Regions from separate parts of the Amycolatopsis sp. NPDC045836 genome, predicted to be linked through region 1. Evidence: riboswitches for the same ligand, from Rfam matches in the RefSeq annotation. Region 1 holds a riboswitch; the other holds the start of a gene.
The links. Region 1 has a riboswitch for S-adenosylmethionine ahead of AC07EG_RS10195 (aminotransferase class V-fold PLP-dependent enzyme). Riboswitches for the same ligand answer to the same signal wherever they lie in the genome.
Positions count from the first base shown of each region.

Region 2: another riboswitch for S-adenosylmethionine. It lies ahead of thrC (threonine synthase); the one in region 1 lies ahead of AC07EG_RS10195 (aminotransferase class V-fold PLP-dependent enzyme).

Region 1 is NZ_JBWKKF010000005.1:96,040-112,701, forward strand. It holds gene ileS (isoleucine--tRNA ligase) at 1-1,732, shown strand, start outside; gene AC07EG_RS10185 (potassium/proton antiporter) at 2,523-4,001, shown strand; gene AC07EG_RS10190 (M23 family metallopeptidase) at 4,128-4,814, shown strand; SAM riboswitch class IV at 4,879-4,993, shown strand; gene AC07EG_RS10195 (aminotransferase class V-fold PLP-dependent enzyme) at 5,031-6,407, shown strand; gene AC07EG_RS10200 (pyridoxal phosphate-dependent decarboxylase family protein) at 6,447-7,871, shown strand; gene AC07EG_RS10205 (hypothetical protein) at 7,890-8,669, shown strand; gene lspA (signal peptidase II) at 8,644-9,228, shown strand; gene AC07EG_RS10215 (RluA family pseudouridine synthase) at 9,225-10,148, shown strand; gene AC07EG_RS10220 (AsnC family protein) at 10,145-11,119, opposite strand; gene AC07EG_RS10225 (DUF885 domain-containing protein) at 11,225-12,907, shown strand; gene AC07EG_RS10230 (DUF885 domain-containing protein) at 12,904-14,556, shown strand; gene AC07EG_RS10235 (ABC transporter permease) at 14,602-15,426, opposite strand; gene AC07EG_RS10240 (ATP-binding cassette domain-containing protein) at 15,423-16,394, opposite strand; gene AC07EG_RS10245 (TetR/AcrR family transcriptional regulator) at 16,505-16,662, shown strand, end outside.
Region 2 is NZ_JBWKKF010000013.1:100,389-115,377, reverse strand. It holds gene octT (diglucosylglycerate octanoyltransferase) at 1-679, shown strand, start outside; gene AC07EG_RS24815 (DegV family protein) at 689-1,546, shown strand; gene AC07EG_RS24810 (DUF6221 family protein) at 1,689-2,081, shown strand; gene AC07EG_RS24805 (SRPBCC family protein) at 2,200-2,610, opposite strand; gene AC07EG_RS24800 (metalloregulator ArsR/SmtB family transcription factor) at 2,607-2,924, opposite strand; gene AC07EG_RS24795 (ComEC/Rec2 family competence protein) at 2,987-5,377, opposite strand; gene AC07EG_RS24790 (ComEA family DNA-binding protein) at 5,374-6,036, opposite strand; gene thrC (threonine synthase) at 6,527-7,786, opposite strand; SAM riboswitch class I at 7,798-7,931, opposite strand; gene holA (DNA polymerase III subunit delta) at 8,056-9,024, shown strand; gene sthA (Si-specific NAD(P)(+) transhydrogenase) at 9,185-10,612, opposite strand; gene rpsT (30S ribosomal protein S20) at 10,699-10,959, opposite strand; gene AC07EG_RS24765 (EamA family transporter) at 11,119-11,979, shown strand; gene AC07EG_RS24760 (VOC family protein) at 12,002-12,391, shown strand; gene AC07EG_RS24755 (hypothetical protein) at 12,495-12,830, shown strand; gene AC07EG_RS24750 (class I SAM-dependent methyltransferase) at 12,841-13,428, opposite strand; gene lepA (translation elongation factor 4) at 13,522-14,989, shown strand, end outside.

The DNA.
Region 1 (16,662 bases):
ACGCAACCGGTACTGGGGCACGCCGATCCCGGTGTGGCAGTCGGACGACCCGAACTACCCGCGCACCGACGTCTACGGCTCGCTCGACGAGCTGGAGCGCGACTTCGGCGTGCGCCCGGCGGACCTGCACCGGCCGCACATCGACGAGCTGACCCGGCCCAACCCGGACGACCCGACCGGGCGGTCCACCATGCGCCGGGTGCCCGAGGTGCTCGACGTGTGGTTCGACTCGGGTTCGATGCCGTACGCCCAGGTGCACTACCCGTTCGAGAACGCGGACTGGTTCGAGCACCACTACCCGGGTGACTTCATCGTCGAGTACATCGGGCAGACCCGTGGCTGGTTCTACACGCTGCACGTGCTGGCCACCGCGTTGTTCGACCGGCCGTCCTTCCGGACCTGCGTCTCGCACGGCATCGTGCTGGGCTCGGACGGGCAGAAGATGTCGAAGTCGCTGCGGAACTACCCGGACGTCAACGAGGTGTTCGACCGGGACGGGTCCGACGCGATGCGCTGGTACCTGATGGCCAGCCCGATCCTGCGCGGCGGCAACCTGGTGGTGACCGACAAGGGCATCCGGGATGCGGTGCGCCAGGCGGTGCTGCCGCTGTGGAACTCGTACTACTTCCTCGCCCTCTATGCCAACGCCGAGGGCACCGAGGGCCGGTGGCGCACCGACTCGGCGCACGTGCTGGACCGGTACGTGCTGGCCAAGACGCACGAGCTGGTCACCGACGTGGGGGCGGCGCTGGAGGTCAGCGACATCGCCGGCGCCTGCGCCACCACGCGTGAGTTCCTCGAGGTGCTGACGAACTGGTACGTGCGCCGGTCGCGCGACCGGTTCTGGGCCGGGGAGCAGGACGCGGTGGACACCCTGCACACGGTGCTGGAGGTGACCTGCCGGGTGCTGGCGCCGCTGCTGCCGCTGACCACGGAGTCGGTGTGGCGCGGGCTGACCGGTGGCCGGTCGGTGCACCTGACCGACTGGCCGGGCACCACCGAGCTGCCCGCGGACGCCGCGCTGGTCACCGCGATGGACCGGGTGCGCCAGGTGTGCTCGTCGGCGCTGTCGCTGCGCAAGGCGAACAAGCTGCGGGTGCGGTTGCCGCTGGCCAAGCTGGTGGTGGCGGCCGCGGACGTGGCGGCGCTGCGCCCGTTCACCGACGTCATCCGCGACGAGGTCAACGTCAAGTCGGTCGAGCTGACCGCGGACGTGGCCGCGCACGGCGGGTTCGAGGTGGCGGTCAACGCCCGCGCCGCCGGGCCGCGGCTGGGCAAGGACGTGCAGCGGGTGATCAAGGCGGTCAAGGCGGGCGAGTGGTCCACTTCGGACTCCGGCGCGCTGGTGGCGGCCGGCGTCGAGCTGCTGGACACCGAGTACGAGCGCAGGCTGGTGGCCAAGGACCGGGGTGCCGCGGCGGAGCTGCCCGGCGGGTCCGGGCTGGTGCTGCTGGACACCGAGGTGACCGCGGAGCTGGCGGCGGAGGGCCTCGCGCGCGACCTGGTGCGCGTGGTGCAGCAGGCGCGCCGGGACACCGGGCTCGAGGTGGCTGACCGCATCGAGCTGACCGTGGACGCCCCGGCCGAGGTGGTCGAGGCGGCGAAGGCGCACGAGGAGTTCATCGCCGGGGAGACCCTGGCCGGGTCGGTGGGCTACGACTCGGTGCCCGAGGGCTCCACGGGGACCGTCGGGGACGGTGTGAAGGTGTCCGTGGCGGTGCGCAAGCGCTGAAGCGGGGGCCCGTGAGCGGTGGCGGGAAATTGGCGGGGACCGAGGGACCCACACCGCTCACGGGCCGTGCGTGACAGCGCGTATGTTGTTGATCACAACAAATCGCCTGCCTCCATGACACTCCTTTTCCGGTGGTCTGGACAAGCGGCCATTCGGGCTAACGAGCTGAACGGTCGAACGGGGCGGTTCGTGCTGGATGGGGTGAGCTCCTGCTTCGGTGGGCGTGGGCGGGGGTGGCCTCGTGGTGGGTGACTTCGCGGTCTGGGCTTCGCCGCTCGGTGCGGTGGGGTGGCGTCGCGCTGGGTGATCGCCTGGGTGGAGTCTTCGGTGGGGCGGTCGGGCGGCGCCGCGCTGGCTTGAATCAGCCTGCTTCGGTGGGCGGGGCGGCCTCGGCTGGGTGAGCCGCTGGCTTGGGCTTCACCTGGCTCGGCGCGGCGGAGGCGCCGGGCTGGGTGATCTTTTCGCTTGGGCTTCGCCCGGCTCGGGCGTGCGGCGGCGGCGTTGGGCTGGGTGCTCTCCTCGCTCGCGCTTCGCCCGACTAAGCGCGTGGCGGCACCGCGCTGGAGGTGACCCGTGATCAGCTTCCGCCGTCGTTTGTGGAAAGCGTTGGGAGCCAAGGGTTCCATCGATTCCCGTGGTGCGCAGCCGAGAACGCTCCGGACGAGCCCGGGGTCGACCATTCGGCGGTACCGGTGCCCCGCCGATTTCCGTTGCGCCGCACCGATGGCACCGGGCGAACGTGCGTTCACTATTGTTGACCACGCGATCAGGTGACGAGGGGAGGCGGCGGATGGAGCAGCTCCCGGTCGTTCTCGGGGCCGGTGCGGCGGTCCTGCTGGTCTCCGTGCTCGCGGTGCGGGTGTCCATCCGGCTCGGGCTGCCCTCGCTGCTGCTCTACCTGGCGATCGGCGTGCTGATCGGCGAAGCCGGGCTGGGACTGGAGTTCGAGGACGCCACGCTCACCCAGTCGCTCGGGCTGGCCGCGTTGGTGATGATCCTCACCGAGGGCGGGCTGACCACGCGCTGGCAGGCGGTCAAACCCGCGTTGTGGCCGGGAATCGCACTGTCCACTGTGGGCGTTGGGGTGAGCGTCGGGGTCACCGGCGCGGCCCTGCACCTGCTGCTCGGCCTGGACTGGCGGATGGCGCTGCTGTGGGGCGCGGTGCTCGCCTCCACCGACGCCGCCGCGGTGTTCTCCGTGCTGCGCTCGGCGGGCATCGGCAAGCGGCTGGTCGGCACGCTGGAGATCGAGTCGGGCATCAACGACGCGCCCGCCTACATCGCCGTGGTCGTGCTGGCCACCGGGACCACAGTGGACTGGACGCTGCCGCTGCTGGTGCTCTACGAACTGGGCGCCGGCCTGCTGATCGGGCTGGCGCTGGGCTGGCTCGGCGCACTGGCCCTGCGCAAGGCGGCGCTGCCCGCCACCGGCCTGTACCCGGTGGCCACCGTCGCGGTCTGCGTGGTCGCGTATTCGAGCGGTCAGCTGGCGCACGCCTCGGGCCTGCTCGCCACCTACGTCGCCGGGGTGGTGCTGGGCAACTCCCGGCTGCCGCACCGGTCCGACACGCTGTCCTTCGCCGAGGGGCTCGGCTGGCTGGCGCAGATCGGCCTGTTCGTGCTGCTCGGCCTGTTCGCCTCGCCGGGCAGGCTGCTGGAGAGCCTGGCGCAGGGACTGGTGGCCGGCGCCGTGGTGCTGCTGCTGGCCCGGCCGCTGTCGGTGCTGCTCTCGGCGCTGCCGTTCCGGCTGCCGTGGCGCGAACAGGTGTTCCTGTCCTGGGCCGGGTTGCGGGGAGCGGTGCCGATCGTGCTCGCGATGATCCCGCTCGCCGAGGGCGTACCGGGCGCCCAGGAACTGGTCGACGCGGTTTTTGTGCTGGTCATCGTGCTGACCCTGCTGCAGGGCGCGACGCTGACCCCGCTCGGCCGGTGGCTCGGGCTGTCCGACTCGACCGAGCCGAAGGAGATCCAGGTCGACGTCGCGCCGCTGGACGAACTCGGCGCCGAACTGCTCCAGGTGCGCATCCAGCGCGGGTCGCGGATGCACGGGGTGTACCTGTCCGAGCTGCGGCTGCCCACCGGGGCGTCGGTGAGCCTGGTGGTCCGCGACGGCAAGTCGTTCACCCCGCAGGCCACCAGTCGCCTCCAGGAACTGGACCAGCTGCTCGTGGTCACCACCGAAGCGGCACGCACCACCGCCGAACGTCGCCTGCGGGCCATCGACCGGGCGGGCAGGCTGGCCCGCTGGCGGGGCGAATCCGGCAGCTGATGTGACCTGGGTCACATACCGCATATTCTTTTGGCTTCCGTGTACTCCGAATGCGGCCGAATGGCCTACATTTCACCCGCGTCTATTAGCCCGAAAGGCTGATAGCGAGCGCAAGGAGCACGGAGCGTGGCTGGATTGAGCAACCAGTTCCCCAACCTTCGCGGCCTGGCCGCCGCGGCGGTGCTGACCGGCGGGTTCCTGCTGGCCCCGCCCGCCTCGGCGGCCGGTCCCTTCCCGGCGTTCACCCTGCCGCTGGCGGCGGGTCAGCAGGTCAGCTCGGCCGGGGTGCACTCGGACGCGACCACCGGGGTGCAGAACGCCATCGACCTGAGCCCGGCCGACCGGCTGGTGCGGGCCCCGCTGGCCGGTACCGCGCGCCTGCAGCACTGCGAGGCGGGGGACTGGGTGACCATCGACCACCAGGACGGCTGGCGCACCGGCTACTACCACCTGGAGGAGATCGCGGTCACCGACGGCCAGGCCGTCGAGGCGGGCACGGTGCTCGGCGAGATCGGCAACGCGCTGCCGTGCGGGGGCAGCAGTTCCGGGCCGCACGTGCACTTCACCCTGTGGACCCTGCCGGAGGCGGGCAGCCGCTCGGCGGACGCGGTCGCCGCGGGTGAGTGGGACGGCCTCGACTACGCGCGGATCCACGGCGAGGTCGCCGACGCGCACGGGGAACCGGTCGACGGCAAGGTGTTCGGCGGCTGGCGGTTCGAGCAGGGCGACGAGCAGTACAGCGGCACCGCCGTGCACGTCGCCGACGGCGAGGCGGTCCGGCTTCCCGGCGATTTCCAGTACGAAGCGAAGTGATCGCGCTCTCACCCACTGGGCGGCCCTGGCGCGGGCGCCGCCCAGTGGGTTACCTTTTCCGCTAGGTCATGAGTGCCAGCGTCAAGCCCCGGCTAGCTGGCCGGCAACCCTCCAACCGCGGTGGGGTGCCCCGGGTGAGGACCTGGCTCGTCACGAGGTGTGGCGGGCAAGCGCGGATCTCCTCGGGCGGAGGTCCCGACCTCGAGGAGGCTCCCCATGACGCTTGTCCACCCGTCGCCCGCCACCACTCTCGGCGGAGCTGCGCGCTGTTCTGCACTCCAGCGCACCTGCGTTGTCCCCGAAGTCGCCGGTAGCGAACTGTCCGTTCCGCTGGTGACCGGCGGGCAGCTCGGTTACGCGAACCTCGACCACGCCGCGAGCGCGCCGTGCCTGCAGCGCGTGCGCACCGCCGTCGACGAGTTCCTGCCCTGGTACGCCAGCGTGCACCGCGGTGCGGGTTTCGCTTCCCAGGTGTCGACCAAGGTCTACGAGCGGACCCGCGGGGTGCTGCGGCGCTTCGTCGGCGCCCGCTCCTCGGACACCGTGGTCTTCACCCGCAACACCACCGATTCGTTCAACCTGCTGGCGAAGTGCCTGCCGCGGGAGACCTCCGTGGTGGTGTTCGACACCGAGCACCACGCGGCCCTGCTGCCGTGGCGCGGTCCGCGCGTGCACCGCGTCGAACCGCCGCGCACCCGGCTCGCTGCGGTGTCCGCTGTGGACGGTGCGCTGGCGGCCTGCGCACCGGGGCCGCGGCTGGTGGTGCTCACCGGAGCGTCCAATGTGACCGGTGAACTGCTGCCGGTCGCCGAAATCGCCGCGGTGGCGCGGAAGCACGGCGCCCGGATCGCGCTGGACGCGGCCCAGCTGGCGCCGCACCGGCCGGTTTCGCTGCGGGAGCTGGACGTGGACTACGTGGCGCTGTCGGGGCACAAGCTGTACGCCCCGTTCGGCGCGGGTGCGCTGGTCGGCCGCGCCGACTGGCTGCGTGCCGGGCAGCCGTACCTGGCGGGCGGTGGCGCCACCAAGGTGGTGCAGCGGCAACGCGACGAGGTCGGCGTGGTCTGGAACTCCGGGCCGGAGCGCCACGAGGCCGGTTCGCCGAACACGGTCGGTGTCTACGCGCTCGGGGTCGCCTGCGAGGTGCTCGCGGAGAACTGGGACGCCGTCCGCGCGCACGAGGACGCGTTGCTCCGGCGCTTGCGGCGCGGGTTGTCGTCGGTGCCCGGGTTCGCCGAACTGCGCCTGTTCGACGCCGACGTCGACCGCGTCGGCACGCTGAGCTTCGTGCTCGACGGCTTCGAACCGGGCTGGCTGGCCGCGGTGCTCTCGGCCGAGTACGGCATCGGCGTGCGCGACGGGGCTTTCTGCGCCCACATCGCGACGCGGCGCCTGATCCGCGAAGCCGGTGGCGAGGGGCAGCAGGCGGTGCGGGTCAGCCTCGGCCTCGGCAGCACCGAGGAGCACGTCGACCGGCTGCTGCTGGCGCTGCGGCAGATCGTCGCCAGGGGAGCGCGCTGGGAGTACGCGCGGGTCGACGGCCGCTGGGCGCCGACCCCGGATCCGCGTCCGCTGCCCGGTTTCCTGGACTGAGGCTGGACGGGCGGTGGTGAGCCGTGATCTTCTGCCGGGATGAGCGATCCGCTGGCGGAACGGGATTCGGCGGCCGAAGCACTGCGCCTGGTGGCCGACGCGGCCGGACCGTACCTCGACACCCTGGCCGGCCGGCTGGTGCAGGACCCGGCGGCGGCACCGCTGCTGGACGCACTCGGCGGGCCGCTGCCCGAACGCGGTGACGGCACGCTGCCGAGCGTCCGCGAACTGCTGCGCATCGGCACCGGAGCGGCCACCCACTCCTCCGGCCCGCGGTTCTTCCACTTCGTCGTCGGTGGCTCGACACCCGCTGCCCAGGCCGCGGACTGGCTGACCTCCCTGCTGGACCAGGCGGCCGGGCTCTGGCCGAGTTCACCGTTCGCGGCCCGGGTGGAAACCGTGGTGCTGGACTGGCTGAAGGACCTGTTCGGCCTGCCCGCGTCCCACGGCGGGGTGCTGACGCCGAGCGCGACCCTGGCGAACCTGACCGGCCTCGCCGCCGCGCGCCACTGGTGGGCCGAGCGGCACGGGGTGGACGTCAGCGCCGACGGGCTGGCCGGCCTGCCGCGCCTGCCCGTGCTGTCCAGCGGATACGTGCACCCCAGCAGCCGCAAGGCGTTGCAGGTGCTCGGCTGCGGCCGCGACACCGTGCGCGTGTTCAGCCGCGACGACGCCGGCCGGGCCGACCTCGCCGCGATGGAAGCGGAGCTGGCCGCGATCGGCGGTCCGGCGGTGCTCATCGCGAACGCGGGTGAGGTGAACGCGGGCGACTTCGACCCCGTGGCCGAACTGGCGGACCTGGCGGCGGAATACGGCGCTTGGCTGCACGTCGACGGCGCGTTCGGGCTGTTCGCCGCGGTGTCGCCGCGCACCGCCCACCTCGTGCGCGGGGTGGAACGGGCCGATTCGATCGCCGCCGACGGGCACAAGTGGCTCAACGTGCCGTACGAGAGCGGGTTCGCCTTCGTCCGGGAACCGCAGCGCCTGGGGCAGGCGTTCGCCATGCCGGACGCGGCCTACCTGCCGGTGGGCGACGAAGCCAGGATCAACTACAACTCGCTCGGCCCGGAGTCGTCCCGCCGGGCCCGCGCCCTGCCGATCTGGGCCACGCTGCGGGCCTACGGGCGCGAGGGCCACCGCGCCATGGTCGAACGCCACCACGACCTCGCGGCCCTGCTGGGCAGGCTGGTCGACGAGGCGCCCGAGCTGGAGCCGCTCGCCCCGCCCGGCCTGAACGTGGTGTGCTTCCGCTACCGCCGGGACGGCCTGGCCGAGGACCGGCTGGACGAGCTGAACCGGCGGCTGGGGGCCGAACTGCTCGAAGACGGCCGGGTCTACGCTGGCACGACCGTGTACCGGGGGCGGACCGCGTTGCGGCCCGCCATCGTCAACTGGCGCACCGGCGAGGCCGACATCGAACTGCTCGTCGCGGTGGTGCGGGAGATCGGCGCTCGACTGGACTGACCGGGGTGGAACAGCGGCATGCGTGAACCGATTTCGGCGGACCGGCGGGACTACTGGCTGCCGCTGGCGCTGACCTCGGTGGCCCTGCTCGCCGCGGTGGTCTTCGTGCGCGAGCCGGAGTTCGGCTGGTTCGCCTACCGCCCGGCCGGCGAGAACGTGGCCGTCGCCCACCTCTACACCACCGGCCCGGACGGCGTGGTGCCGCTGCGCACGGCCCAGCCGTTCGAACCGATCGACTCCTGGCCGGTCGGGGCGCTGGCGATCTTCCTGCTGACCGTGGCCTGGTACGTCTTCCGCGCCCGGCCGCGGCCGTCGCCGTGGCGGGTCGCCGGGCTGGTGGCCGGTGGGGTCGCGGCCATCCTGGTGCTGTCGGTCCTCGGCGGGGCCAGCTGGACGCTGGCCGACGGGCCCGGCCTGCTCTCCACCTTCGTGCTGCCGCTGGGCGCGCTCGGGCTCTGCGGCCTGGCCTGGGCGTACTTCGGCACCGGCCGCGCCCGCCGGGCGGCGGGCTGGACCGGCGGCGTGCTGACCGGCCTGGTGGCGAGCACGCTGCTGGCGATGGGCCTGCCGGGCATGGACGACCTGCTCGCCTACACCGCCGGCCTGCTGGTGCTGGCCTGGCTGGAACGCAGCCCGCTGCTGGCGCTGGTCACCCTGCTGACCGTGGTGGGCTCGCTGGAGGCGATCCCCGCGCCGCCGGGCCTGGTGCCGGGGTTGGTGCTGGCCGCCGGGGCGATCGCCGCGCTGGTCACCCGCCGTGGACAATGGCGTGGTGAGCGACCAGCCGAATCCGCCTGAAGCCGAGCCGAGCGAGGCCACCGAAGCGCCCGACACCCCCTTGCCGAAGCGACGGGTGGGGCTGCTCGCGGTGATCGCGGTGCTGGTGCTCGCCGCGGACCAGGTGACCAAGGCGATCGCGGTGGCCGAACTGGAGTTCGCCGAGCCGGTGCGCGTTCTCGGCGGCGCGGTCTACCTGCAGCTGATCCGCAACTCCGGGGCGGCCTTCGGCATGGCGTCCGGTATGACCTGGGTGCTGGCGCTGATCGCCTGCGCGGTGGTGATCGCGTTGATCTGGTTCGCCAAGCGGCTGCGCTCACCCGGCTGGGCGGTCGGGCTGGGGCTGATCCTGGCCGGTGCGCTGGGCAACCTGACCGACCGGTTCTTCCGCGCCCCCGGTGTGCTCCAGGGCCACGTGGTCGACTTCGTCTCGGTGTTCGCGCCGAACGGGGACGTGTGGCCGGTGTTCAACGTCGCCGACTCCTCGTTGTTCGTCGGCTGCGGCCTGGTCATCCTGCTTTCGCTGCTGGGCAAGGACTACGACGGCAGGACGATCGAGAAGAAGGCCAAGAAGCCGTGAGCGGGCGGATGCTGCCGGTGCCGGACGGGCTGGACGGGATGCGGGTGGACGCCGGGCTGGCCAAGCTGCTCGGGCTCTCCCGCACCGCGGTCGCCGAACTGGCCGAAGCCGGGGACGTGCTGCTCGACGGCACCGCGGTGGGCAAGTCCGACCGGCTGGTCGCCGGTGGGCTGCTGGAGGTCACGCTGCCCGAGCCGCGCACCGTCGAGGTGGTCGCGGAACCGGTCGACGGCCTGCGGATCCTGCACGACGACGACGACATCGTGGTGGTCGCCAAGCCGGTCGGCGTGGCCGTGCACCCGAGCCCCGGCTGGACCGGGCCGACCGTGGTCGGCGGGCTCGCCGCGGCCGGGCTGCGCATCTCCACCTCCGGGGCCGCCGAGCGCCAGGGCGTGGTGCACCGGCTCGACGCGGGCACCACCGGGGTGATGGTGGTGGCCAAGAGCGAGCACGCCTACACCGTGCTGAAGCGGGCGTTCAAGGAACGCACCGTGGACAAGGGTTACCACGCGCTGGTGCAGGGGCACCCGGACCCGACCAAGGGCACCATCGACGCGCCGATCGACCGGCACCCCCGGCACGACTACAAGTTCGCCGTGGTCGCCGGCGGCAGGCCGAGCGTGACGCACTACGAGGTGGTGGAGGCGTTCCGGGCGGCTTCGTTCGCCCACATCAAGCTGGAGACCGGGCGCACGCACCAGATCCGGGTGCACTTCGCGGCGTTGCGCCACCCGTGCGTCGGCGATCTGACCTACGGCGCCGACCCGGTGCTGGCGCGGCGGCTGGGCCTGTCCCGGCAGTGGCTGCACGCCAGGACGCTCGGTTTCGCGCACCCCGCGGACGGCCGCTGGGTGGAATTCGAGGCCGAGTACCCGGACGACCTGGCGAGTGCGCTGGAAAAGCTGCGCGCGGAGTCCTAGTCCTCGATGGACCAGGTCAGGGAACGTTCGTCCACTTCGGGTCGGGCGTTCCAGCGCACGGACACCACGCGGGTGGTCTCCGGCAGCACGTAGACGGTGTGCCCGCCCGCGGTTTCACCCGGCTGCACGCCGATCCGGTGCGGGGGCCGGGAGGACAGCGAAACCGGGGCCTTGGCGACGGCCCCGCCGTCGGCGGTGATCAGCTCCAGGTAGTTGTCCGGCAGCGAAGCGAACGGGACCTGGCCGCGGTTGGTGATCTCGGTGTGCACCACCACCGCGCGCTCGCCCGGCTCCAGGCTGTACCCGGCCGCGCTGAAGAGGAAGTCGGCCGGGTCCTGGACCTCCAGCAGTTGCAGCGCCAGGCGTTCGCCCTCCAGGCCCTGCGTTTCCAGCACCTCGCCCGCCTTCCCGGTGCGCTTGCCGGCGGGCAACCCGGCCGATGGCGGCTGGTCGCCGCGGGCCCAGGAGGCGCTCTGCGGTGGTCCCCAGGTGCTCATCACCGGATCCGCCTGCGGTGGCGGCATCGGCGGCCGGTGCGGCGGTTGCTGCTGCGGGAGCTGGGGCGGCCGGGGCGGACCGGGTGGCTGGTAGCGGCCGGACGGGGTGCCCTGCACGGTGTACGCGCCGCTGGGCACCCCCTGCACCCCCGGCCGTTGCGGCGGCGGAGGTGGGGCGTGCACCGGGTACCGGCCCGACGGCGTGCCCGCCACGTTCTGGGGCTGGGGCTGGGGTGGTGGCTGGGCGACCGGCGGGCGCGGCCCGGCCCCGCCGACCAGTGCCGCCCGCAGCCCGTTCGGATCGCTCTCCACCCCGACCAGCAGCGGCAGCCCGCTGCCGGAGAGCGCCACCAGCCGGTAGGCCACCTCACGCGGGTCCATGCCGACCTTCGCGGCGAGTTCGTGCACGGCCGTCTTGCCCACCTCGGCCAGCGCGGCGAGCAGGCGGGCATCCACGGGATCGGTCACGGCCACAGCCCGTCACGCTACCGCCTCACCCACCCCGCCGTGTTCAGGCCCGGCCGCGCCGGTTGCGGTTAGGGTCGGGGTGAGCACTCGAGCCGACACTGGGGGCCACTGATGACCGACACCGCCGACACCGCCGATGCCACCGCGCTCGCCGACGAGTTCACCGATCTGCTCTTCGAGACCGATCCACTGACACCGGTGCTGCTCGGGCTGGACCAGACCCGCACCGGCCTGGGCGATCCCCGCGCCGAAGCCGAACAGGAGCACCGCGCCCGGCTCGTCTCCCTCGCCGAGCGGGCGGCCGCGCTCGACCGCACCACCCTGTCCGGGACCGACCGGATCACCGTCGAGGTGCTGATCTCCCAGGCGCGCTCGCAGATCGACGTGATCGACTGCGCCGTGGCCGAGTTCACCATCACCGACATGTTCGTCTCACCCGTGGTGGGCCTGCTGACCACGCTGCCGATGATCGCGGTGACCCCGGGTGAGCCCGCCGAGGCGCACCTCGGCCGGATCGCCGCGATCCCCGAGTTCCTCGAGCGGATCGCCGAGCGGCACCGCGCCGGGGTGCGGGCCGGGCGCACGCCCGTGGCGCACCTCGTCGAGGCCGCGATCAAGCACCTCGACCGGTACCTCGCTGATCCGGCCAACGACCCGCTGCTGCGCCAGGACGCGCCGGACGAGGAGTTCGCGCGCCGCCGGGCCGAGCTGGTGGAGACCTCGGTGCGGCCCGCGTTCGCCGCCTACCGCACCGTGCTCGCCGAGGAGATCGCCCAGCACGGCCGCCCGCTGGACCGGGTCGGGCTGAAGTGGCTGCCGGGCGGGGACGGGATCTACACCGCGCTGGCCCGCAAGCACACCACCACCGACCGCACCCCGCAGGAGCTGCACACCACCGGGTTGCGCCTGATCGGCGAGCTGGCCGAGGAGTACCGCGAACTCGGTGCCCGGGTGTTCGGCACCGGTGACCTGGCGAAGGTCTTCGACCGCCTGCGCACCGATCCCGCGCTGCGCTGGGAAAGCGCGGACGAGCTGCTGGAGTCCGCACGGGCCGCGATCACCAGGGCCGAGCGGGAGGCGCCGAAGTGGTTCGGCCGGATCCCGCCGCAGCCGTGGCGGGTCGAGCCGGTGCCCGAGGCCGAGGCGCCGGGCGCGCCGGCGGCGTACTACCTGTGGCCGGCCGCCGACGGTTCGCGGCCGGGCATCTACTTCGCCAACACCCACCAGGCCACCGAGCGGTTCCGGCACCAGGCCGAGGCGATCGCCTTCCACGAAGCCATTCCCGGGCACCACTTCCAGCTCAGCACCGCGCAGGGGCTGGACCACCTGCCGCTGCTGCGCCGGGTGAGCCACTTCGACGCCTTCGCCGAGGGCTGGGGCCTCTACACCGAGCGGCTCGCCGACGAGATGGGCCTGTACTCCGACGACGTGGCCAGGCTCGGCATGCTGAGCTGCGACTCGATGCGCGCCGGTCGGCTGGTGGTGGACACCGGCCTGCACGCGCTGGGCTGGAGCCGTCAGCAGGCGGTGGACTACCTGGTCGAGCACACGCCGATGCCGCGGGTGGAGATCGAGTCCGAAGTGGACCGCTACATCGCCTTCCCCGGGCAGGCGCTGTCGTACATGGTGGGGCGCCTGGAGATCCAGCGCATGCGGGCCGAGGCCGAGGCGGCGCTGGGGGAGCGGTTCGACATCCGCGCCTTCCACGACGTGGTGCTCGGCGGTGGTGAGGTGCCGCTGTCCGTGCTGGACGCGGTGGTGACGGAGTGGGCGGCGGAAAGGGCAGCCGGATGAGCACTGTGGACGAACTCGCGCAGGAGTTCCTCGACCTGTACTTCGAGCAGCAGCCGACGGCGCCGCTGATGCTCGGCCTCGGCATCCCGGACCGGCAGCTGCCCGATCTGCGGGCCGAAGCCGAAGCCGGGTTCCGCGAGCGCTACCTGGAACTGGGCCGCCGGGTCGAAGCGGCCGCGGCCGGGACCGCCGAGGAGGCGACCACCCGGCTGGCGCTGATCGACTTCGCCCGGTCCGAAGTGGCCAGGATCGACGCCCGGCTGCCCGAGTTCTCGGTCAGCGACATGCAGGTCGGCCCGGCGCAGCGGTTGCTGCTGTTCCTGCCGGTGCCCTCGGTGGCCGACGAGGCGGGTGCCAAGGCGCACCTGGACCGGCTGCGGGCGGTGCCGGAGTACCTGGACGCGGCGATCTCCCGGCACCGGGCCGGTCTCGCCGACGGGCTGCGGGCGCCGGAGTTCCTGGTGGACGCCGGAATGGCCGGTGTGCAGCGGTACCTGAACGCTCCCGAGGCCGACCCGCTGCGCCTGACCCCCGGTGTCGAACTGCCGGGGTACGCCGAGGAACAGGACCGGTTGCTCGCGGAGGTGGTGCGCCCGGCGTTCGAGCGCTACCGCGACGTGCTGCGGGACGAGCTGAAGCCGGGGGCACGCGGTGCCGACCAGCCCGGCCTGTGCTGGCAGCCGGACGGCAAGGAGCGCTACGCCGCGCTGGCGCGGATCTACACGACCACCGAGCGGACGCCGGAGGAACTGCACGCCACCGGCCTGGAGATGATCGAGAAGCTGGCGGGGGAGTACCGCGAACTGGGGGCGCGGGTGTTCGGCACCGGGGAGCTGCCGGAGATCTTCCGCCGGCTGCGGGAGGACCCCGGGCTCCGCTGGCGCGACGGCGAGGAACTGCTCGACGCCGCGCGGGCGGCCATCCGGCGGGCGGAAACCGTGGCGCCCCGGTGGTTCGGGCGGATCCCGGAGCAGGTCTGCGAGGTCACCTCCATTCCGGAGTCGGAGGCCGAGGGCGGCACGATCGCCTACTACATCGAGCCGTCGCTGGACGGCTCCCGCCCGGGTGTCTACTACGCGAACGTCCACCGCGCCGAGGAACGCCCGCGGCACACCAGTGAGGCGATCGCCTTCCACGAAGCCGTGCCGGGGCACCACTTCCAGTTCTGCACCGCGCAGGGGCTGACCGAACTGCCACTGGTGCGGCGGATGATGAACATCGACGCCTACCTGGAGGGCTGGGGCCTCTACGCCGAGCGGCTGGCCGAGGAGATGGGCCTCTACACCGACGACGCGTCGCGGTTCGGCATGCTCACCCAGGACTCCATGCGCGCCGGGCGGCTGGTGGTGGACACCGGTATGCACGCGCTGGGCTGGAGTCGTCAGCAGGCGGTGGACTTCCTGGTCGAGCACACGCCGATGGCGCCGCTGGAGATCGAACTGGAGATCGACCGGTACGCGGGCTGCCCCGGGCAGGCGCTGTCGTACATGGTGGGGCGCCTGGAGATCCAGCGCATGCGGGCCGAGGCCGAGGCGGCGCTGGGGGAGCGGTTCGACATCCGCGCCTTCCACGACGTGGTGCTCGGCGCCGGGATCGTGCCGCTGCAGGTGCTGGAGCACGTGGTGCGGACCTGGGTCGCCGCCGCTTGATCCCGATCGCGGGGGTGGCTCCGGTGCGAGCCACCCCCGCACGGCCTACAGCCCGGCCCGGTTGAAGTTGCGCACCGAGAGCGGGGCGAAGACCAGCAGCAGCAACACCGACCAGCCGACCGAAGCGAGCACCGGGTTCGCCAGCGGCCAGGCGACGTCGGGGCCGGTCGGCACGCCGGGATTGCCGAAGAGCACCCGCAGCGCGCCGACGGTGGCGCTGACCGGGTTCCACTCGGCGAGCACCGCCAGCCAGCCGGGCATCCCGCCGGTGGGCACGAAGACGTTCGAGATCATGGTGACCGGCATCAGCAGCGGGCCGACCCGCGACGCGGTCTCCTCCTTCTTGATCACCGAACCGAGGAACACCCCCACCCACGAGACGGCGAAGTTCATCAGGAACAACACGCCGAACCCGGCCAGCGTCATGCCGATGCCGTTGTGCGCCCGCCAGCCGAACGCCAGCCCGCACAGCGACATCACCACCACGCCGGTGGCGCCGACGAGCAGGTCGGCCGCGGTCTGGCCGAACGGCACCGCCGCCCGCGACATCGGCATCGAGCGGAACCGGTCCATCACGCCGAGGCCGTTGTCCTTGGCGATCACCGCCAGCGTGCCCGCGATCGACATGGTCAGGCTCATCACGAACAGCCCCGGCATCAGGTACTCGCGGTAGTTGGCGCCGTTGTCGATCGGGATGGCGCTGCCGAAGACGTAACCGAACAGCACCACCGCGACCAGCGGGAAGGCCAGTCCGGCGATGACCTGCCCCGGGCTGTGCTTGAGCTTGAGCAGGTTGCGGTAGAACACGGTCAGGCCGTCGTGCACGGTGAAGCGCAGCTTCGACCACCGGGGCTGCTCCAGCGTGGTCATGCGGGCACCTCCGCCACGGGCTGCTCGCGGTGGGTGAGTTCGAGGAACACCTCGTCGAGCGTGGGCGTGCGGCGGCCGATGTCGGCGACCTCGATACCGGCCATGTTCAGCCAGCGCAGCACGTCGGGCAGGCTGAGGGTGGCCGAGCCGGTGGCCACGCTGACGCGGCGCTCGTCCGGGTCGACGTCGGGAGCGGCGCGGGCGATCTCCGCCATCGCCCTGGCCGCGCGCATCAGGTCGGCGGTCGGCGCGACGACCACGTCGAGGCGGCCGCCGATGCGGGACTTCAGCTGCGCCGGGGTGCCTTCGGCGATCACCCGGCCGGTGTCGATCACCGCGATGTGGTGCGCCAGCTGGTCGGCCTCGTCCAGGTACTGGGTGGTCAGCAGCACCGTGGTGCCGCCGGCCACCAGCGTGCGCACGGCGTCCCAGATCTCGTTGCGGCTGCGCGGGTCGAGGCCGGTGGTCGGCTCGTCGAGGAACAGCACGTCGGGCGAGATGATCAGGCTGGCGATCACGTCCAGCCGCCGGCGCATGCCGCCGGAGTAGGTCCGGACCTGGCGGTCCGCCGCGTGCGTGAGGTCGAAGCGCTCGAGCAGTTCGCCGGCGCGCCGGGCGGCCTGCTTGCCGGTGAGGTGGAACAGCCTGCCGAACATCCACAGGTTCTCGCGCCCGGTCAGCTCCTGGTCGACCGCGGCGTGCTGCCCGGCCAGCCCGATCCGGCGGCGGACCTCCCCGGGCTGGGTGGCCACGTCGAACCCGGCGATCCTGGCGTGCCCGGCGTCCGGTTTGGTCAGCGTGGTGAGCACGCGGATGGTGGTGCTCTTGCCCGCCCCGTTCGGCCCGAGCAGCCCGTACACCGTGCCGGCCGGCACGCGCAGGTCCAGCCCGGCCAGCGCCTGGGTCTCCCCGAACCGCTTCCGCAGCCCTTCGGCGACCACGATCGGCTCGTGCCCTGGTGCGCCCATCCCGCTGCCCTCCGAAAACAGACCGGGTACGTCGTACGCAGAGGCTAGTCAACTGGGTACGTCGTACGCAACAATGAATCCCCCAGTCTTTCGGGAGGAGGATGCGGCGGATGAGCGAGCCGAGCGCCCCGTGGAACATCTGGATGCGGCCCGAGTGGAGCGGCCGCGGCCCGAAGCCGTCCTACAGCCGGGTGCAGATCGCGGACACCGCCATCCGCCTCGCCGACGCCGACGGCATCGAAGCGCTGTCCATGCGGAAGGTGGCTGC
Region 2 (14,989 bases), on a different contig from region 1:
GTACGCGGCCGACGAACCCCGCCTCTGGCCGAACCTCGCCGCCGACGCCCTCGGCGGCACCGCCGACCTGGTCGCCGGTTTCGGCTGGAACGCGCGCGACCTGTGGTGGTCGCTGACCGGCGACCCCCGGGTGTGGGCCGATCTGCACCACGCCGACGTGGTGGTCCTGGCCATCGGCAGCATGGACACCCTGCCCTCGCCGCTGCCCACCTACCTGCGCACCGGGCTGCGGTACCTGCGCCCGGACGGCCTGCGCCGCGTCGCCCGGCGCGCCTACCTCGCCGCCCAGCCGCGGCTGGCGGTGGCGTTCCGCGGCAGGCCCGCGGTGCTGCCCGCCGCGTTGACCGTGCGGTACCTGGATCTCTCGGTCGAGGCGCTGCGGACCCTGCGGCCGTCGCTGCCGATCGTCGGCGTGCTGCCGTCGGTGCACCGGGCCGCGTCGTACGGCGGGGTGCACTCGGCGCGTCCCGCCGCCGCGGCCGCGGTGGCCGACTGGGCGCGGCGGCGGGAGGTTCCGGTGCTCGACCTCGCCGAGGTCGTCGGGCCGCACGTGCTCGGCGGGCACGGCAATCCCGACGGCATGCACTGGGGCTGGGCGGGACACGCCGCGGTGGGTGCCGAAATGGCAAAACTCGTCGCCGGGTTGCTGTTCACCGGGGAACCACGCGAGGACCCGTAGGCTGATGCCGTGCCGGTAGCCGTAGTCACGGATTCGACCGCCCATCTGCCGGAGGGTTTCGCCGATCGGCATGCCATCCGGGTGGTGCCCCTGCACGTGCTCATCGACGGGGTGTCCGCACTGGACGGTACCGACGTCGGCCCGGCCGCCCTGGCCAAGGCGCTGGGGCAGCACCGCATCGTCACCACGTCCAGGCCCACCCCCGCCGAATTCGCCACCCAGTTCCGGGACGCGCTGGCCGGCGGTGCCGAGGCGGTGGTCTCGGTGCACCTGTCGCGGGAACTGTCCGGCACCTGGGAGGCCGCCGTGCTGGCCGCGCAGGAGGTCGGGCCGGACAAGGTGCGCATCGTCGATTCGCGCACCACCGCGATGGGGCTCGGATTCGCCGCGCTGCACGCCTCTTCGGCCGCCGCCTCCGGGGCGTCCCCGGCCGAGGTGGAGCAGGCCGCCGTCGAGGCCGCCCGCCGCTCGGAAACGCTCTTCGTGGTGGAAACCCTCGAACACCTCCGCCGCGGTGGCCGCATCGGCTCGGCCGCCGCCCTGCTGGGCACGGCGCTGGCGGTGAAGCCGGTGCTGCACATGTCCGAGGGGCGCATCCTGCCGCTGGAGAAGGTGCGCACGATGAACCGCGCCATGGCGCGCATGGTCGACCTGGCCGTGCGGACCGCCGGCGACGACCCGGTGGAACTCGCCGTGCACCACCTCGCCTCCCCGGAGCGGGCGGTGGAGCTGGCGAACCGCCTGGAGGAGCAGCTGCCGCGCTCGTCGGGCTGCCTGGTCTCGGAACTCGGCGCGGTGATCGGCGCGCACACCGGTCCCGGCGTGCTCGGGGTGGTCGTCCAGCGCCCGGCGTTGCACGCACGGTGATCTTCGCTGCGTAGTGACCTCCTTGTTATGTCCCGTTCGTAACACTGGGTGAGATACTGCCGAAGAGCAAGTAGGCGCGGTGGGCCCGCTCGGGGCCCGGGTCAGGGGATCGCGCGGGTCTACCCAGAAAGGACGATCCCCGGTGACCGACCTGGTGGCGTTCCTGACCGCGATGGTGAACGAACGTCAGAGCCTGATCATGCGGACGGTGCAGAAGGGCAAGGCGGGCGACCAGCTCGACCACGCCGACCTGGCCACCCAGACCGAGATGCGCATCCGCGGCCTCGGCACCGTCGAACTCGAATCGATCAACCGGATGATCCGCGAGGTGGAAGCGACCCGGCTGATCGTCGAAACCCACGAGACCGCGGTGACCGACCGGGTGGCGGGGTTCCCCCTCTACGGCAGTGATTACTGGTGCGAGGTGTGCCACGTCCCCGGTGGTGAACCGGGCAAGAACTGGTGCCGGACGTTGCGGTTGCTGGCTCTGCCCTACGCCGACCACCCGGGGTACCGCCGGGAATGGCGCCCTTGACAACTGGCCGCCGAACGGGCGAACTAGGTATGAGAAGGCTCTTGCTCCGCCCGGCGGCCCTGCCGTGGACGTGGCTCCCCGGTGCACGCCGGTGGGTCACGTCCACGGTGGTTCCGGTTCAGCCGATCGCCGGAACCAGTTCCGCCAGCCTGGGCAGCACACCGTCCCGCCACCCGGGCCCCATGCGTTCGCAGGCGTCGCGCTGACGCTGGTCGTCGAGGTCGAAGCCGGAGTGCTCGAGCAGCAGCCGGGTGCCGTGGCCCTCGGGGACCAGCCGCCAGGTCAGCGTCCAGGTCCCGTTGAAGGTGTAGGCGAACCGTTCGTGCGGCTGCGACTCGATCACCTGGCACGGCACCTCGCCGTACCCCGGCATCCTCAGGTGGAACTCGTGACCGACGTGCTCGGCGATGTCCCCGGGTGCCCACCACTTCGCGTGCAGGTCGGGATCGGTCAGCGCCCGCCACACCTTGGCCGGTGGGGCGGCCATGAACTGGTCGACGGTGATGGTGCCGGTACGGGTGTAGGTCATGGTGCTTCGTCCTCTTCTTCCACGAGTTCCGCCATGGTGCGCAGCCGCTCGCGCCAGAACCGCTCGAACGGGTGCAGCCAGTCGCCGACCTGCGCCAGCGGCGCCGGTTCGAGGTGGTAGAAGCGTTGCCGCCCCACCGGTTCGTCGCGGACGAGCGCTGCCTGGCGAAGGATCTTCAGGTGCTCGGCCACGGACGGACGGCTCATCTCGAACTGCGCCGCCAGATCCCCGGCCGTCCGCGGCCCGTCCGCCAGCAACTCCAGCAGGCGACGCCGGGCCGGACTCGCCAGCGCGAGAAAGACTGCATCGGACATGCCCGGGAGAATATGTAGGCTAGAGCCGACATGTCAACTATCGCCTACATGTTTTCCGTCGCTCAGCGCCCACGGCGGAGCACGGCCGGACCGCCGTCGTGGAGGAACACGGCGGTGTCACCGTCGGTGTCGGTTCGCGTCAGCAGGGCACCTCCCTTGCCCAGATTGTCCATTGTGGATTGGCTCGGATGGCCGTACGAGTTCCCGGCGCCCACGCTGACCACGGCGATCCGCGGGCCGACCGCGGCCAGGAACGCGGGCAGCGAGTACCGCGAGCCGTGGTGCGGCACCTTCAGGATGTCGGCCTGGAGGTCCTCCTTCGCTGCCAGCAGATCCGCTTGGGCGGCCAGTTCGACGTCACCGGTGAGCAGTACTCGTCCCGCGCTGGTGTGGCCTCTGAGCACCAGCGAACTGTTGTTGATCAGCGTGCCGTCCTTCTCCGCCCCGGCGCGGGTGGTGACGTGCCGCGGACCGAGCACGTCGAGACCCAGCCCCGGCCACTCCAGCCGCTGCCCGACCGGCAGTTCCACCAGCGGCACCCCCTGCGCCCCGGTCACCTCGGCGACCTCGTCCCAAGCCCAGCGCGGTGCCCGCCCGGCCCCCACGGCCACCGCGCCCACGGTCCTGCCTTCGAACACCGAGGCCAAGCCACCCACGTGATCCGCGTGCAGGTGGCTCAGCACCAGCAACGCCACCCTGTCCACCCCGAGCCGGTCGAGGCAGCGGTCCACCGGCCCCGGCTCCGGCCCGGTGTCCACCACGACGGCCCGCCCGGGCTCAGCGGTGGCCAGCACGATGGCGTCGCCTTGGCCGACGTCACAGGCCACCACCGCCCATCCCGGTGGCGGCCACGGCGGCGCCAGCACCCGGGCGGGCGCCGTCGTCAGCAGGACGAGCACCAGCCCGGCCGCGAGCACCAGCCGCACCCTGGCGAACCGGAACACCACCAGCAGCACACCGACCACGAGGGCGGCCAGCAGCCCACCCCACCAGCCCGGCGGCCAGGCCAGCACCGCACCGGGTACCGCCGACGCCTCCCGGGCCACCAGGATCAGCCAGCTCGCCTCCGGCCCGGCCAGCCGCACCAGCAGTTCCGCCGCAGCGGGCCACACCGTGCCGAGCACCGTCGCCAGTACCCCGAGAATGGTCGCCGGGGCGACCACCGGAGCGGCCAGCAGGTTCGCCACCACCGCCACCAGGCTCAGCTCACCCGCCATGCCCGCGAGGATCGGCGCGGTCACCGCGAACGCCGCCACCGGCACCGCCAGCCACTCGGCCGGCCAGGACGGCACCCCGCGGCGAGCGAGTGCGGCCGCCCAGCGCGGAGCCAGCAACACCAGCCCCGCCGTCGCCACCACGGACAGCGCGAAGCCGAAGCTGGCCGCCATCGCCGGGTCGTACAGCACCAGGCCGGTCACCGCCGCCGCCAACGCCGGAAGCGCCGTACCACGACGGCCGAGCGCCAGCGCCAGCAACCCGACCGCCCCCATCACCCCGGCCCTCAGCACGCTGGGTTCGGGCCCGGTGATCACCATGTACCCGGCGAGAGCCGCGCCCGCGCCCGCCGCCGACACCACCGGCCCGAGCCGCAGCAGCCGGAGCAGCAGCAGTACCGCACCGCACACGATGGTCACGTTCGTACCGCTGACCGCCGTCAGGTGCGACAGGCCCGCATCGCGGAACTCGTCCTCGACCCGCCGTGACATGCCGCTGGTGTCGCCGACGGCCAGTCCGGGCAGCAGCCCGGCGGGCTCCTCGTCGAGCACACCGGACGCTTCCCGGAGCCCGGCCCGCATCGACGCCGCCGCTCGCTGCCACCACGGCGGCGGCTCGGTGACCTCCCGCGGTGGCCCTCGTACCCGGAGCGCCGCCACGGTCATTTCGGCCGGCCGCCCCGGGGCCAGGGACCCCGAAGCCGTCACCTGCTGCCCTGGCAGCAGATCGGACCACCCGTCCAGCGCGGCGAGCAGCACCACCCGGCCGGTCGACGGCACCGCCTGCCCATCGACCGTCGCCCCGGTGACCTCAGCCGGAATCACCACCGCACTCGTACCACCTGCCCTTCCCGCGTAACCGGCCGAACGGATCGGCCGTGGTCTTTCGGTGACCGTCACCCGGAGCACCGCCGGTACACCCCGATCCGCCGCGGGGCGCATCGGATCTTCCTGCGCGTGGTGCAGCCGCGGCGTCACCACGACCGCCACCACCGCACCAAAACCCAGCAATGCCGGCAAAAGCGCGCGCAGCCGCTCACCGTTCCCACCCCGGCGACGCGTGCGCACCAGCCCACCGGCTGCCGCGATCGCGACCCCGGCGCCGACCACGACCGTCAGCCACCAGCCGAGCAGCAGCCCGCCGAGCGTGCCGAGCCAGACGGTGAGCGCGGCCGGTACCAGCCGCAGGTCGTGTGCGGCCGGCCCCGGGTTCACCGCCGGATCGGCGGCCGGGGTCATTGCACGGTCACCTGGTCACGCAGGCGCGAGAACCGCGTTTCGCCGATCCCTTCCACTTCACGGAGTTGCTCGACCGCGGTGAAGCGGCCGTGCTGGTTGCGCCAGTCGAGAATGCGTTGCGCGGTCACTTCGCCCACACCGGGCAGATCGTCGAGCTGGGCCAGGCTCGCGGTGTTGAGGTCGACCTTGACCGGAGGCCCGGCGCCGGGGGAAGCCGGCGCCGGACCCTGGGCCTGTGGTGGCGCCCCCACATCCAGTTGCTCGCCGTCGGTGAGGCGGCGAGCCAGGTTCACGGTGGCGAGATCGGTCTCGGGCAGCACGCCACCGGCGGCTCGCACCGCGTCCGCGACCCTGGCCCCGGCGGGCAGCGTGACCAGGCCCGGCCGGACGACCTTGCCGATCACGCTCACCACCAGTTCGCCGGTGGCGCTCGGCGGCGAGCTGGTGGCGGCCGGTGCGGCCCGCGCCATGGGCAACGGCGGGGCGCGCTCCGGCTCCGGTTCGCCGTCGAACAGCAGAACCGAGGCGAGCACGACCACGAACACGCCGAACACGGCGAGCGCGATCGTGGCGCGTTGCTTGACCGGACTGCCGCGTGCTTTCGGCAGCCAGCGCGTGACCTTCCCGTGGGCGCGGTCGCGCTGGACCCGGGCCGCCAACTCGGCGACGTCGGGCTTGGGCTCCTCGGAGGTCGGTGCTCCGGGAGAGAGGGTTGTTTGGCTTCGCTCGAACACACAAGCGACGTTAAGTGGACTGGGCGGGGGAGGACAGGGCAATTCGGCGAGCTGTGGACAACTGGGCGGCTGTGGACAACTCGGTTGGCGGCCGGCGCGGATGTGGTATTCAAGAAAAGGTGCACTGCTCAGAGGTGGCTGGGCGGCGGCGGGCTTGTTCTTCGGATGACTGGACGGCGACTCGATATTTCTTTGTGGCCGGACGGAACCCGGCTGGTGTGACGGCAAGTGGACGCGGTCGGCGAGCTGTGGAAGTAGCTGAACTCGGTGGAAAAACGGAGGGGGTGGTGTGCGCGATAGGGAGTGGGTGGGCCGGTCAGGGAACGGAAGGTTGGTGCGCATGGAGGTGCGGACATGAATGTGGCCTCCGGAGCTTTGCTCCGAAGGCCACGGTCGAGCCGGAATGGAAAGGAGGTTACTTCGCGAGGGCTTCGCGGACCGCGTCGGCGGAGGCGGGGACGGTGGCGCGGGGGCCGATCTTGCCTTCGACCGCGTCGAGGGTCTTGAGGCCGTCGCCGGTGATGAGGAGGACGGTTTCCTCGTCCGGGTTCAGCTTCCCGGCTTCGACGAGCTTCTTCGCGGTCGCCACGGTGACGCCGCCGGCGGTTTCGGTGAAGATGCCTTCGGTGCGGGCCAGCAACCGGATGCCTTCGACCACCTCTTCGTCGCTGACGTCCTCGATGGCGCCGCCGGTGCGGTTGACCACGTCCAGCACGTACGGGCCGTCGGCCGGGTTGCCGATGGCCAGCGAGCGGGCGATGGTGTCCGGCTTGACCGGCTGCACCACGTCGTGCCCGGCGCGGAACGCGGCCGACACCGGCGAGCAGCCGGTGGCCTGCGCGCCGAAGACCTTGTACGGCGACTGCTCGACCAGGCCGAGTTCACCCAGCTCGCGGAAACCCTTGTCCACCTTGGTCAACTGAGAACCGGAGGCGATCGGCACGACGATCTGCTGCGGCAGCCGCCAGCCCAGCTGCTCGGCCACCTCGAAGGCGAGCGTCTTCGAGCCCTCGGAGTAGTACGGCCGCACGTTGACGTTGACGAACGCCCAGTTCTCGTTCTCCGAGGCCAGTTGCGTGGCCAGGCGGTTGACGTCGTCGTAGTTGCCGTCCACCGCGATCAGCGCGCCGTCGTACACCGCGGTGGTGAGGATCTTGGCCCGCTCCAGGGTTTTCGGGACCAGCACGACCGACTCCCAGCCCGCGCGGGCCGCGGCGGCGGCCACGGCGTTGGCCAGGTTGCCGGTGGACGGGCAGGCCAGCACGTTGAAGCCGAACTCGCGGGCGGCGGCCAGCGCCACCGCGACCACGCGGTCCTTGAACGAGTGGGTGGGGTTGCCGGTGTCGTCCTTGACCCAGACTCGCTTGAGCCCCAAGGCTTTCGCGAGCCGGTCGGCACGCACCAGCCGGGTACAGCCGGGCTCGGTGTTGGGGATCTCTTCGACGTTCGACGGCACCGGCAGCAGGCTCTTGTAGCGCCAGATGTTGCGCGGGCCCTTCTCGATGTCCTCGCGGCGCACGCGGCCGAAGTCGTAGGCGACCTCGAGCGGGGAGAAGTCCTCGGCGGAGACGAACTCGGGTGCCAGCGGCTGGCGGTGCCCCTCTTCCTTCGACACCAGTTCGGCGGCCGGGCCGAGGTCCAGGGTGCGCTTGGTCGTGCGGAGGGTGGCAGTCATCGCGAGGTCCTTCCTCATCTGCCCCACGGGTGTGGGCCGGAATTGGCACCGTGCTCGTCAGCTACCTCGCGGAATCGAGATGACAGGCTGACGCCGGTTGCCGGGGCTTCTTCGGGCCGTATCCCTCTGCCCCTCTGGATGAGCGTTATGCGGTTGTCGGCCCGCGCTCGGCGCGGTGCCTCGCCAACACCGTACGGCATTCCGGCACGAGCTCGCGACCACCTCACCGTGCCGGGCTAGTGGCCGACGGGCGTGGCAGGATCGTGCGGGTGACCGACGCAGCCGCTCTCCACCTCGTGCTCGGCGAAGAAGAACTGCTCATCGAGCGGGCGATTCGAGCCGCTCTCGAGGCCGCCCGGAGCACCGATCCGGCGGCCGACCTGACCCGGCTCAAAGTGTCCGAACTCACAGCTCCGATGCTCGCGGAACTGGTCAGTCCGTCGCTGTTCAGCGAGGGACGCGTGATCGCGATCGACGGCGCGCAGGACGCCTCGCAGGAGATCGGCGACGCGATCCTGGCCTATGTCAAGGATCCCGCCGACGGCGTGGTGCTGGTCGTCGTGCACACCGGCGGGGGGCGGACGAAGGCGGGCAAGGCGCTGCCCGCGGCGTTGCGCAAGGCCGGGGCACAGGTGGTCGAATGCCCGAAGATCACCAAGCCCGCCGAGCGGGAAGCGTTCGTGCGCAACGAGGTCCGGCAGGCGGGCGGCAAGATCGACGCCGCCGGGGTGATGGCGCTGATCGACTCGGTCGGCTCGGACCTGCGGGAATTGTCCTCGGCGGCGACGCAGCTGGTGGCCGACTCCGGCGGCAAGGTCGACGAGCAGGCCGTGCGGCGCTACCACCGCGGGCGGGCCGACGTGACGGGGTTCGCGGTGGCGGAGAAGGCCGTCTCGGGGGATCGCGCCGCGGCGCTGGAAGCGGTGCGCTGGGCGATGCAGATCGGGGTGCCGCACGTGCTGGTGGCCGACGCGCTGGCCGACGCGGTGCGCACCATCGCGCGGGTGGCGGGGGCGGGACGCGGGAACCCGAACTCGATGGCGGGGGAGCTGGGCATGCCGCCGTGGAAGATCCGGAAGGCGCAGGGGCAGGTGCGCGGCTGGGGAGCTGACGGCCTGGCCGACGCGATGCGCGTCGTCGCGAAGCTGAACGCCGACGTGAAGGGCGCGGCGGCTGACCCCGACTACGCCCTGGAACGCGCGGTGCTGGAGATCGCGGCCGCGAAGGACCGCCGTTGAGGTGGACGGCGGTCCGGTGCTGGCAGGCGGGCGCGTGCTGGGGAGGTGGCCCCGGCTGGGTGGGATCGGCTGTGACCGGGTCGGGTTGGGCTGAAGGCTGAGTGGACGAAGGGACGTATTCCGGGCTGCGCGTCGGGGCGAGGATGGTTCTTGAGGTGGGTCAGGTTTCGCTGAAGCGGGCCAGGGCGCGGATCTTGTTGGTGGCGTCCAGGGCAGCGACCTTGTACGCCTCCGACAGGGTGGGGTAGTTGAACACCGTGTCGACCAGGTAGTCGACGGTGCCACCGCAGCCCATGACGGCTTGTCCGATGTGGACCAGGTCGGTCGCCCCGGTGCCGAAGACGTGGACGCCGAGCAGGGTGCGGTCCTCCGTGGAGACCAGCAGCTTGAGCATGCCGTACGAGTCGCCGGCTATCTGGCCTCGCGCCAGTTCGCGGTATCGGGCGGTACCGATCTCGTACGGGACCGACGAGGAGGTCAGCTCGGCCTCGGTCGCACCGCAGTAGGAGATCTCCGGAATGGTGTAGATGCCGATCGGCTGCAGGGCGGCCAGTTCGTTCGCCGGCTCGCCGAAGGCGTGGTACGCGGCCAGCCTGCCCTGGTCCATCGACGTCGCGGCCAGCGCCGGGAAGCCGATCACATCGCCGACGGCGTAGATGTGCGGGACCGCCGTGCGGTAGTGGTCGTCGACGGTCAGCCGTCCGCGCTTGCCGGCGGTGAGACCGGCGTGCTCCAGGCCGAGGTCGTCGGTCATGCCCTGCCGCCCCGCCGAGTACATCACCGCCTCGGCCGGGATGCGCTTTCCGCTGGCCAGCGACGTCACCGTGGCGTGCTCGCCGACCGCCACGTCCACCACCTTCTCGCCGAACCGGAAGGTCACCGCCAGGTCCCGCAGGTGGAACTTCAGCGATTCGACGATCTCCGGGTCGCAGAAGTCCAGCATCCGCTCGCGCTGCTCGACCACGGTGACCCGGCAGCCGAGCGCGGCGAACATCGAGGCGTACTCGATGCCGATCACCCCGGCCCCGACCACCACCAGTGACGTCGGGATGCGGTCGAGGCTCAGGATCTCGTCGGAGTCGAGCACGCGTTCCTCGTCGAAGTCGACCTCCGGTGGGCGGGCCGGCCGGGTGCCGGTGGCGATCACCACGTACTCGCCGGTCAGCGACGTCCGCTCACCGCGTGGCCCGCCCTCCACCGCGACGGTGTGCGGATCGGTGAACCGGCCGAGGCCGCTGACCAGGTGCACCCCGTTGCGCTGCAGTTGCGCGCGCACCACCTCGACCTCGCGCCCGATCACGTGCTGCGTGCGCGCCATCAGGTCGGTGATGGTGATGTCCTGCTTGACCCGGTAACTGGCCCCGTACAGCTCGCGCTGGCTCATCCCGGTCAGGTAGTGCACCGCTTCGCGCAGCGTTTTGGAAGGGATCGTTCCGGTCTGGACGCAGACCCCGCCGATCATGTCGTGGCGGTCGACCACCGCCACGCGCTTGCCGAGCTTGGCCGCGGCGATCGCGGCCTTCTGCCCGCCGGGGCCGGAGCCGATGACGATCAGGTCGTAGTCGTAGGCACTTCCATAGGCGCTCACGCCGCACAGCCTGCCCCATCGGAGCCCCGAGCACACGGAAAAGCCCCCGGTCGACCAGCGCACCGGGGGCTTTTCCGAAGCCGGGGTCAGAGCGAGTTGACCCGCTTGGCCATGGCCGACTTCTTGTTCGCGGCCTGGTTGGCGTGCAGCACACCCTTGGTGGCGGCCTTGTCCAGCTTGCGCGCGGCCTCGCGCTGGGCCTCGGCGGCCTTGGCCTTGTCACCGGAGTCCGCGGCCTCGCGGAACTTGCGGATCGCGGTCTTCACCGAGGACCGGATCGCCTGGTTGCGCTGACGCGCCTTCTCGTTGGTCTTGATGCGCTTCATCTGCGACTTGATGTTGGCCATACCGGCGCTCCTCTGGGTCCTTCTGGTGGTTTCGCCGCCGCGACCGGGTGGCCCCGCGAAACGCGGGTTTCCTCCATGACGGAATGCCGCGCGGCAACGAGCGAAAAGCCTAACACCCCTGCTCAGCGGGCCCGTCGGCGGGCGGTAGGTTGACCACCGGTGAACGTGACGGCCCTGCTCCTGGTGCTCGGTGCGGCCGTGGTGCACGCCGGGTGGAACCTCGCGGCGAAGCGGGTGGCCGACGGCGGGGCGCGGTTCGTCTTCCTCTACTACACCGTGACGGCGGTGGTGTTCGCGCCGGTCGCGGTGGTCTCGTTGCTGGTCGCCGGGCCACGTCCGCAGTGGAGCTGGCTGGCGGCGGCGGCCGGGACCGCGGTGCTGCACGTCGCGTACGGCATCGTGCTGCAGCGCGGTTACGCGGTCGGCGACCTGTCCGTGGTCTATCCGCTGGCCAGGGGCAGCGGGCCGCTGCTGGCGGTGCTGGCCGCGGTGCTCGTGCTCGGTGAACGGCCCGGCTGGCTCGGCCTGCTCGGCGCGGTGCTGGTGGTCATCGGGGTGCTGGTCATCGGCAGCGGCGGCGGGGCGGGCGATCCGCGGCAACGCCGCGCGAGCTTCTGCTACGGCCTGCTCACCGGCGCCGCGATCGCCGGGTACACGCTGTGGGACGCGCATTCGGTGACCACCCTGGCCGTGCCGCCGCTGGTCTACTTCAGCCTCGGCGCGGTGCTGCAGAGCGCGCTGCTGGCGCCGTACGCCCTGCGTGGCGCGGCCACGGGCGGGCTGTGGCGGCGGTACCGGCGGGAGGTGCTGCTGGTCGGGGTGCTTTCGCCGGTGGCCTACCTGCTCGTGCTGTTCGCCATGCGGCTGGCGCCGGTGAGCCTGGTCGCACCCGCCCGTGAGCTGAGCATCGTGCTCGGTGGCCTGGCCGGGTGGCTGGTGCTGGGCGAAGCCGACCCGCTGCGCCGCTTGCTCGGGTCCGGCATCGTGCTGGCCGGCATCGGTGCCATTGCGGTGGCGTGAGCCCACCGGTAGGCAGGAACGCATGGAAGTTCTGAGCAGCCGCGTCCTGCTGATGCCGAAGGACCTCGAGGTCTCCACCGCCTTCTACCGCGACACCCTCGGCCTGGCGATCTACCGGGAGATCCCGATCGGCACCATCTTCTTCCTCGGCGGCGGCCTCCTCGAGGTGGTCGGCCGCGGGGAGACCGGCCCGACCCCGGACGTGGCGTTCTGGCTGCAGGTCCGCGACCTGCCCGCGACGCTGGCCGAACTGGCGGCCAAGGGCGTCGAGCCGGTGCGCGAGGCCCGCCGTGAACCGTGGGGCCTGGACGAAGCCTGGATCGCCGACCCAGACGGCACCCGGATCGTGCTGGTCGAGGTTCCGGCGGGGCACCCGCTGCGCACCGACGTCCGGGACCACTCGAAGGACTGAGCCACCCTCAGGTGCGGTTGTGCACCGGAAGTCAAGGAAGTGTGGTCCCTGCGTCAAGAACACCGGTGTTTTCCGTGGCAATTTGGAATCGCGGCGGAAAACGATGACCGGGACGGCTTCGGCGGACGCCGGTGCGGCGGCGGCCGCGTACTGCATGCTCACCACCGACCCCGTTCGCTACGCGTGTGCCGGCAACGCGGCTGATGCGCGGCAGGAAGCGGGCATCCCGGGTGGTCACGGCACCGCGTATGCCCACCCTTCCGGAGGAACCTGGAACAACAAGTTCAGCTCGGTGGGAGCGTTCAGCCAGTGCGACGTGAAATTGCGCGATCCCATCGGCCTCGGAGAGCCTTCGTCGGTCTGGATCGACCACGCGGCCGATCTGCTGAACGTCGGCAGCGGCTGGCGCAACCGCGCTGGTTCGTTCCGGGTGTCGTGAGGGCCGGGAACTAGGCGCGGATCGCGCGCAGCTGCGCCGCGCGGGCGGCCAGCGGTCCCGGCGGATCCCACACCCAGGTCTGCAGGTCGGTGAACCCCGCGCCGGTCACCTCGGCGGCGAGTTCGTGCCTGCTCACGGGGAGCCACTTCTCGTGGGCGGAGAGCACGAGCTTGCCGCCGGGGCGCAGCACCCGGCGCAGCTCGGTGAACCCGGCCGCGCGGTCCGGCCACAGCTGCGCGTTGTTCACCGAGATGACCACGTCGACGGAGCTGTCGTCGAGACCGGTCTCCGCGGCGGAGCCGAGGTGCAGCTCCACGTTCCGCGTGCCTTCGCAGCGCTCGGCGCACAGCTCCAGCATCTCGGCGGACGGGTCGACCCCGATCACCCGGGCGGCCCGGCCGGCGGCGGCGAGCACGCCGACGCCCGGCCCCGGCCCGATGACCAGCACCGATTCGCCCTCGGTGAGCCGGGCGACGGCCACCACGTGCCGTTCGGTCGCCGCGTTGCCGGTGGCCATCAGCCAGCCGCCGACCCGGCCGAGCAGCCCGCGCGGGTGGCCGAAGGCCCGGTCCAGGACTTGTTCGAGGGAAGCGCTCATACCTTCGATGTCAACACGGAGCGCAGCCGGTCGCATCGGGGATCGCCCGGAGATGAGCACTGGTCAACCGCGTCGGTGACCCTTCATGGGACGATGGGGGGACCGAATCCCGACCCATGCCGAGGACCAGTCACTGTGACGTTCGCCGACACCACCTTCACCCCGCCGGAGCTGATCCGAAACTTCTGCATCATCGCGCACATCGACCACGGGAAGTCCACCCTGGCCGACCGGATGCTGCAGCTCACCGGCGTGGTCGAGGAGCGGGCGATGCGCGCGCAGTACCTCGACCGGATGGACATCGAACGGGAACGCGGCATCACCATCAAGGCGCAGAACGTGCGGCTGCCGTGGCAGGTCGACGGGCAGGACCACGTGCTGCACCTGATCGACACCCCGGGCCACGTGGACTTCACCTACGAGGTCTCCCGCGCGCTGGAGGCCTGCGAGGGGGCGATCCTGCTGGTCGACGCCGCGCAGGGGATCGAGGCGCAGACCCTGGCCAACCTGTACCTGGCGCTGGAGAACAACCTCCAGATCATCCCGGTGCTGAACAAGATCGACCTGCCCGCCGCCGAGCCGGACAAGTACGCCGCCGAGCTGGCGCACATCATCGGCTGCGAGCCCGCCGACGTGCTGCGGGTTTCGGCGAAGACCGGCCAGGGCGTGCGCGAGCTGCTGGACGAAGCGGTGCGGCAGGTCCCGCCGCCGGTCGGTGACGCCGACGCCCCGCCGCGCGCGATGATCTTCGACTCGGTCTACGACACCTACCGCGGTGTGGTCACCTACATCCGCGTGGTCGACGGCAAGATCACCCCGCGGCAGAAGATCAAGATGATGTCCACCGGGGCCACCCACGAACTGCTCGAGGTCGGCATCATCTCGCCGGAGCCGAAGGCCAGCGCCGGGCTGGGCGTCGGCGAGGTGGGGTACCTGATCACCGGGGTGAAGGACGTCCGCCAGTCCAAGGTCGGCGACACGGTGACCTCCGAGCGCAAGGGCGCCGAGCAGCCGCTGGCCGGGTACCGCGAGCCGAAGCCGATGGTCTACTCCGGGCTGTACCCGGTCGACGGCTCGGACTACCCGGTGCTGCGCGAGGCGCTGGAGAAGCTGCAGCTCAACGACGCCGCGCTGACCTACGTGCCGGAGACCTCGGTGGCGCTGGGCTTCGGCTTCCGCTGCGGTTTCCTCGGGCTGCTGCACCTGGAGATCACCCGCGACCGCCTCGAGCGCGAGTTCGGCCTCGACCTGATCTCCACCGCGCCGAACGTGGTCTACCAGGTGTACCTGGAGGACGGCAGCGAGGTGACGGTGACCAACCCGTCGGACTGGCCGACCGGGATGAAGATCGCCGAGGTGCACGAGCCGCTGAGCAAGGTCACGGTGATCGCGCCGTCGGAGTTCATCGGCGCGATCATGGAGCTGTGCCAGAGCAAGCGCGGGCAGCTGCTCGGCATGGACTACCTGTCCGAGGAGCGGGTGGAGCTGCGGTACAACCTGCCGCTGGCGGAGATCATCTTCGACTTCTTCGACTCGCTGAAGTCACGCACCCGCGGGTACG